DNA from 2 places in the Priestia sp. 40 genome. Region 1 is predicted to be linked to the other one. Evidence: a T-box and tRNA genes for the amino acid it is inferred to sense, from the RefSeq annotation. Region 1 holds a T-box; the other holds one or more tRNA genes.
The links. A T-box is a leader RNA that pairs with one kind of tRNA and senses whether it is charged. The one in region 1 lies ahead of leuS (leucine--tRNA ligase), so its partner is inferred to be a tRNA-Leu.
Positions count from the first base shown of each region.

Region 2: it has a tRNA-Leu gene. The T-box ahead of leuS (leucine--tRNA ligase) is inferred to sense a tRNA for this amino acid. The anticodon was not compared.

Region 1 covers NZ_JBMPZA010000005.1:1,517,414-1,520,894, forward strand. The annotation lists gene leuS (leucine--tRNA ligase) at 1-1,813, opposite strand, end outside; T-box leader at 1,878-2,096, opposite strand; gene ACO1DI_RS08910 (GntP family permease) at 2,596-3,481, opposite strand, start outside.
Region 2 covers NZ_JBMPZA010000023.1:24,025-27,505, reverse strand. The annotation lists gene ACO1DI_RS23480 (Tex family protein) at 1-736, shown strand, start outside; gene cmpA (cortex morphogenetic protein CmpA) at 794-910, opposite strand; gene ACO1DI_RS23470 (SprT family protein) at 1,020-1,469, shown strand; tRNA gene ACO1DI_RS23465 (tRNA-Asn) at 1,604-1,678, shown strand; tRNA gene ACO1DI_RS23460 (tRNA-Ser) at 1,682-1,772, shown strand; tRNA gene ACO1DI_RS23455 (tRNA-Glu) at 1,782-1,856, shown strand; tRNA gene ACO1DI_RS23450 (tRNA-Val) at 1,881-1,956, shown strand; tRNA gene ACO1DI_RS23445 (tRNA-Asp) at 1,985-2,060, shown strand; tRNA gene ACO1DI_RS23440 (tRNA-Gln) at 2,072-2,146, shown strand; tRNA gene ACO1DI_RS23435 (tRNA-Lys) at 2,151-2,223, shown strand; tRNA gene ACO1DI_RS23430 (tRNA-Leu) at 2,236-2,318, shown strand; tRNA gene ACO1DI_RS23425 (tRNA-Leu) at 2,341-2,426, shown strand; tRNA gene ACO1DI_RS23420 (tRNA-Arg) at 2,517-2,593, shown strand; tRNA gene ACO1DI_RS23415 (tRNA-Gly) at 2,598-2,671, shown strand; rRNA gene ACO1DI_RS23410 (16S ribosomal RNA) at 2,753-3,481, shown strand, end outside.

The sequences.
Region 1 (3,481 bases):
ACATTTCGTAAAGGCGAAGCGTATCTGCACCGTGGCTTTCTACGATTTCGTCTGGATTTACAACGTTACCTTTTGACTTACTCATTTTTTCATTGTTTTCTCCAAGAATCATACCTTGGTTAAACAGTTTCTGGAACGGCTCTTTTGTTGGAACTACGCCGATATCATATAAAAACTTATGCCAGAAACGAGCATACAATAGATGAAGAACAGCGTGTTCAGCTCCACCTATATAAATATCAACCGGCAACCATTCTTTTAATTTGTCTGCATCTGCTAACGCTTCACTGTTTGTCGGATCAATGTAGCGTAAGTAATACCAGCAGCTGCCTGCCCATTGAGGCATTGTATTTGTTTCGCGGCGCCCTTTTTTGCCCGTTTCCGGATCTACAACGTTCACCCAGTCATCAATGTTTGCTAATGGAGATTCACCTGTACCTGACGGCTTGATTTCAGTTGTTTTTGGTAAAACAAGCGGAAGCTGATCTTCAGGAACTGCAGTTGTTGTGCCATCTTCCCAATGAATAACAGGAATCGGTTCACCCCAGTAGCGCTGACGGCTGAATAACCAGTCACGCAGACGGTATGTTACTTGTTTTTCACCTTTTTCATTTGCTTGAAGCCACTGAATCATATTTGAAATTGCTTCTTCTTTATCTAGACCATTTAAGAATTCTGAATTAACGTGCTCGCCGTCGCCTGTATAAGCTTCTTTCGAAACGTCTCCACCCGCTACTACTTCTTTAATCGGCAGTTCAAATTTAACAGCAAACTCATAATCACGCTCATCATGAGCGGGAACAGCCATAATTGCACCTGTACCATAGCTCATTAGAACATAGTCAGCAATCCAAATTGGCATTCTCTCGCCGTTTACAGGGTTAATTGCATAAGCACCGGTAAATACGCCTGTTTTGTCTTTAGCTAAGTCTGTACGTTCTAAATCGCTTTTGCTTTTAATTTGATCTAAGTACGCTTCTACCGCTTCTTTTTGTTCGGCTGTTGTAATTTTTTCTACAAACGGATGTTCAGGCGCTAAAACGGCATACGTTGCCCCAAACAGCGTATCAGGACGCGTTGTAAACACAGTAAATGTGTCATCATATCCGTCGATTGTGAAGTGAACGTGAGCTCCTTCAGAGCGACCAATCCAGTTGCGCTGCATTTCTTTAATACTTTCTGGCCAATCAAGCTCATCTAAATCTTCTAGTAAACGATCTGCGTAAGCTGTGATTTTAAGCATCCACTGCTTCATTGGACGACGCTCAACCGGATGTCCCCCACGCTCACTTTTGCCGTCAATAACTTCTTCGTTCGCAAGTACTGTTCCTAGAGCAGGACACCAGTTAACAGCTACTTCATCCACGTAAGCTAAGCCCTTTTTATATAGCTGTAAGAAAATCCACTGCGTCCATTTGTAGTAGTTTGGATCAGTTGTATTAATTTCTCGCTCCCAATCGTAAGAGAAACCTAACGATTTGATTTGACGACGGAAATTATTAATGTTAAGTTCAGTGAATTCAGCCGGGTCGTTTCCTGTATCTAATGCATACTGTTCAGCAGGTAGTCCGAATGCATCCCATCCCATCGGATGAAGCACATTGTATCCTTGCATACGCTTCATACGAGATAAAATGTCCGTTGCTGTATAACCTTCTGGATGCCCAACGTGTAAACCCGCCCCAGATGGATAAGGGAACATATCTAATGCGTAAAACTTACGCTTTCCTTCATCTTCTGTTGTTCTAAATGTTTTATTTTCTTCCCAAACTTTTTGCCATTTTTGTTCGATCTTTTCATGATTAAAAGCCATACATAATCCTCCTTGTACGCTCCAGCTGTATTTAATTAAACTAAAAAACCCCTCATCCCTCAAACAAAGGGACGAGAGGTTGAATAAACTTCCCGCGGTACCACCCAAATTAGCACAATTATGTACTCACTCATTTTCCTTAACGCGGATAGACGGTAAATGTTACTTTCCTTCACATTTACAACTCCAAGGTGAGTTCATGAACGCTCGTTTGCTGACTCGCACCACCCGTCAGCTCTCTTAGCTCGCTTCGTTCATTACTATTCCTTATCATAGTTTTTACATCATACTACCTTGTATTGTAAATAATATGTTCGTAAACTGCAAGTTGTTCAACGGATTTTGTAAAAGTTTCTACACTGCAGCACTGCTTTGTTGCTAAATCTTCTCTTTCATTCTTATATATGAACAACTTCTCCCAAAAACATACATCCACGGCCAAACAAAAAAGACAGTGAGACATAACTAAATCAATCCAATTTAAAGACGAACAAATAGGATAAATGCGCTAGTATGAATCTCTTGGTTACACCGCTGTTGATTTCCGTGCAAGACTTCTCTTTCCGCGGGCAGCCAATGAGCCTCCTCGTTGCATACACTCATGCGGGATCTCACCTATTTCAGGAGTCTTTGTCTTACCCTCCACTCCACAGCTCGAAGCACCTAAACAAATGAAACCTACGTTCACCATAAACATAAAAAAATCCGAACGATTCGTCGTTCGGATCTTCCTTCACCTAAAATACTTTTATTCCAGTCTCTACTTTCTTTAGCGGCTATTATTAAATGCCAAATCCAAAAGAAAACAGGATAATCGCAAGTACAAGACCAACAAGCGGAACAATTACCGTCATAGCGGCAACTGATCCATACGCATCTTTATGAGTTTCTCCGCAAATAGAATTAATTGTGGTGACGACATAACCATTATGAGGCAATGAATCTAATACTCCAGAGGAAATAGCTACTACGCGATGGAGAGCTTCTGGATTTACACCAGCATCTAGATAGTGAGGGGCTAAAATTGGCAGTGCAATCGCCTGACCTCCTGAAGCCGAACCTGTCATCCCCGCGATAACACTCACCGCAATAGCTCCCCCAATTAACGGACTTCCTGGAATATGCGTCATGGCATCTACAGCTACTCCAAACGCGGGAACAGCCTTAGCAACCCCTCCAAAACCTACTACAGCGGCTGTATTCCCAATCGCAATTAACGCACCCAAGGTTCCTTCTGAAGCTGCATTCCAAAATCCTTTAAAATGCTTTCGGTTCACAATATAAGTGACAATGATACCACTTAAAAGTGCGACAATCAACGCAGATTGCTGAAGTGGCTTATGAAGTGCAAAAGAAATAATGAGCACGACCACAAGGGGAAGCAAACTTAATAACGGATTAGGAAGAGACTGATTTTCCGTTACTGCTGGATCTTTCTCGCGTGATACAAAACGCTCTCCATTTTTAACTGCTTTTGAAATCAAGCGCTTTAACCACCAGTAGCCGAATACAGCCATCACTACCGCTACAACTAAACTAACTTCCCATCCTGCATACGGACTAGTCTTCAAATATTCAATTGGAATCCAGTTTTGGATTTCAGGCGATCCAGCCGAGGTCATCGTAAACGTAACGGAACCGAATGCTAAAGCAGCAGGGATAAATCGC
Region 2 (3,481 bases), on a different contig from region 1:
GACTTTTATTGTAGAGACAGTAGTAAACCAAGTAGGAGTAAATGCAAACACGGCTTCTGCTTCGCTTCTACAATACGTTGCTGGTCTAAATAAGACAGTTGCTCAAAACATTGTAAAATATCGGGATGAAAACGGAAAATTCTCTAACCGAAAACAGTTGAAGAAAATTCCGCGTCTAGGTGCTAAAACCTATGAGCAGTGTATTGGGTTTTTACGTATTATAGAAGGTGAAGAACCTTTAGACAGAACGGGTATCCATCCTGAAACATATGGAGACGTTAAAAAGCTTTTAAAGAAAGCGGAAGTGAAAGAGACTGAGCTTGGAACGGAGAAAGTAAAAGAAGCATTAAAACATATTTCTTTACCCGAAATATCAGAAGAACTAAGTATAGGAGAGCTTACTTTAAAAGACATTATAGAAGCGCTCGTAAGACCGGAAAGAGATCCTCGTGATGAACTGCCAAAACCTTTGCTACGTCAGGATATTTTGAAGCTAGAGGATCTAGCAAAAGGTATTCAGCTTGAAGGTACAGTGCGAAACGTCGTAGACTTCGGAGCGTTCATCGATATAGGAGTTAAGCAAGACGGTCTAGTCCATATTTCTAAATTAACGAATCGGTACGTTAAGCACCCCCTCGATGTCGTTTCAGTAGGAGATTTGGTGAATGTGTGGGTAGAAGACGTAGACATGAAAAAAGGAAGAGTTGCACTGACGATGATTCCGCCCCATCAATAATAAAATTGCCTTTTCAGATTTTCTGAAAAGGCAATTTTATTTGTAAAAAGAAGTGATTTAAGAAGCGGAATTATTTTTTTGATAAAAAAACCAACATTGATTGAGCAATTTTATTTGTGCGCGGTCTTTCTCAGAATAAGCGCGCCTCATTTGTTTTTGTAGCCACATTGGCATAAGGGCAATCACTCCTTTTCATTTATGATAAGGTGAATAGTGAGTATGTAATGAAGTGTATGCCCAAAGAGCTAGTCAGGTGATTTCATACAGTAGAGGAGTATATAAGATGAATGATAAAGATTTACAAATACTTGTAGAAGAAATTTCATTGAAGCTGTTTCACAAACCATTTCGTCATGAAGCCACTTTTAATTCTCGTTTACGTACGACAGGTGGAAGGTATTTATTAAGTACATCTAATATAGAAGTAAACTACAAATACTTTGAACAATATGGCAGGCAAGAAATAGTAGCAATCATTAAACATGAGCTCTGTCATTATCATTTGCATATTGAGGGGAAAGGGTATAAGCATGGAGATCAAGACTTTAAAAGGCTAATGAAAGAAGTAGGCGCCCCTCGATTTTGTCAGGCATTGAAAAAAGAAAGTGATGGAAAGAAAAAAGAGCACATATATGTATGTATGCAGTGTGATCAAAAATATGTTCGAAAAAGAAAAGTGAACACGGTTAAATATGTTTGTGGAAAGTGTAAAGGTAAATTAAAAAAAATGTAGAAGATGCTTGACTAAAATAGATTGATTATGATAAATTAATAAAGCCGTCTCAAATAAACGGCAAAGAAATTACAAAAACTTATTGACATTACATATAATGTCGATTACAATGTAAGAAGTCTGATAAATATTATTCCACAGTAGCTCAGTGGTAGAGCTATCGGCTGTTAACCGATCGGTCGTAGGTTCGAGTCCTACCTGTGGAGCCATATGGAGAAGTACTCAAGTGGCTGAAGAGGCGCCCCTGCTAAGGGTGTAGGTCGTGTAAGCGGCGCGAGGGTTCAAATCCCTCCTTCTCCGCCATTTTATAATGGCCCGTTGGTCAAGCGGTTAAGACACCGCCCTTTCACGGCGGTAACACGGGTTCGAATCCCGTACGGGTCACCATTGATTTTCATTTACATATTCTGTGGAGGATTAGCTCAGCTGGGAGAGCACCTGCCTTACAAGCAGGGGGTCGGCGGTTCGATCCCGTCATCCTCCACCATTTGACTGTTTTATACATAATTTTGGATGGTCCCGTGGTGTAGCGGTTAACATGCCTGCCTGTCACGCAGGAGATCGCGGGTTCGATTCCCGTCGGGACCGCCATTTTAAATTATTGGGCTATCGCCAAGCGGTAAGGCAACGGATTTTGATTCCGTCATGCGTTGGTTCGAATCCAGCTAGCCCAGCCATAAAGAGCCATTAGCTCAGTTGGTAGAGCATCTGACTTTTAATCAGAGGGTCGAAGGTTCGAGTCCTTCATGGCTCATTTTCATTTCTTGCGGGTGTGGCGGAATTGGCAGACGCGCTAGACTTAGGATCTAGTGTCTTTACGACGTGGGGGTTCAAGTCCCTTCACCCGCATCTTATTCATTTTATGTATTTAGCGGTCGTGGCGGAATGGCAGACGCGCTAGGTTGAGGGCCTAGTGGGGGCGACCCCGTGGAGGTTCAAGTCCTCTCGGCCGCACCAAAAAAACTTTTTAAAAAAGTGTTGACATAAGAAACCAGAAATGATATTATAATAAAGTCGCCAAAACAACGGCGGTAAACATCATAAGAAGCGCCCGTAGCTCAATTGGATAGAGCGTTTGACTACGGATCAAAAGGTTAGGGGTTCGACTCCTCTCGGGCGCGCCATATTGCGGGTGTAGTTTAGTGGTAAAACCTCAGCCTTCCAAGCTGATGTCGTGAGTTCGATTCTCATCACCCGCTCCAAATATATTGAACTTTGAAAACTGAACAAAGCGACAAACGTCAACGTTAATTTTTATTTTTTAAATGAGCAAGTCAAACATTTCTTCGGAGAGTTTGATCCTGGCTCAGGATGAACGCTGGCGGCGTGCCTAATACATGCAAGTCGAGCGAACTGATTAGAAGCTTGCTTCTATGACGTTAGCGGCGGACGGGTGAGTAACACGTGGGCAACCTGCCTGTAAGACTGGGATAACTTCGGGAAACCGAAGCTAATACCGGATAGGATCTTCTCCTTCATGGGAGATGATTGAAAGATGGTTTCGGCTATCACTTACAGATGGGCCCGCGGTGCATTAGCTAGTTGGTGAGGTAACGGCTCACCAAGGCAACGATGCATAGCCGACCTGAGAGGGTGATCGGCCACACTGGGACTGAGACACGGCCCAGACTCCTACGGGAGGCAGCAGTAGGGAATCTTCCGCAATGGACGAAAGTCTGACGGAGCAACGCCGCGTGAGTGATGAAGGCTTTCGGGTCGTAAAACTCTGTTGTTAGGGAAGAACAAGTACGAGAGTAACTGCTCGTACCTTGACGGTACCTAACCAGAAAGCCACGGCTAACTACGTGCCAGCAGCCGCGGTAATACGTAGGTGGCAAGCGTTATCCGGAATTATTGGGCGTAAAGCGCGCGCAGGCGGTTTCTTAAGTCTGATGTGAAAGCCCACGGCTCAACCGTGGAGGGTCATTGGAAACTGGGGAACTTGAGTGCAGAAGAGAAAAGCGGAATTCCACGTGTAGCGGTGAAATGCGTAGAGATGTGGAGGAACACCA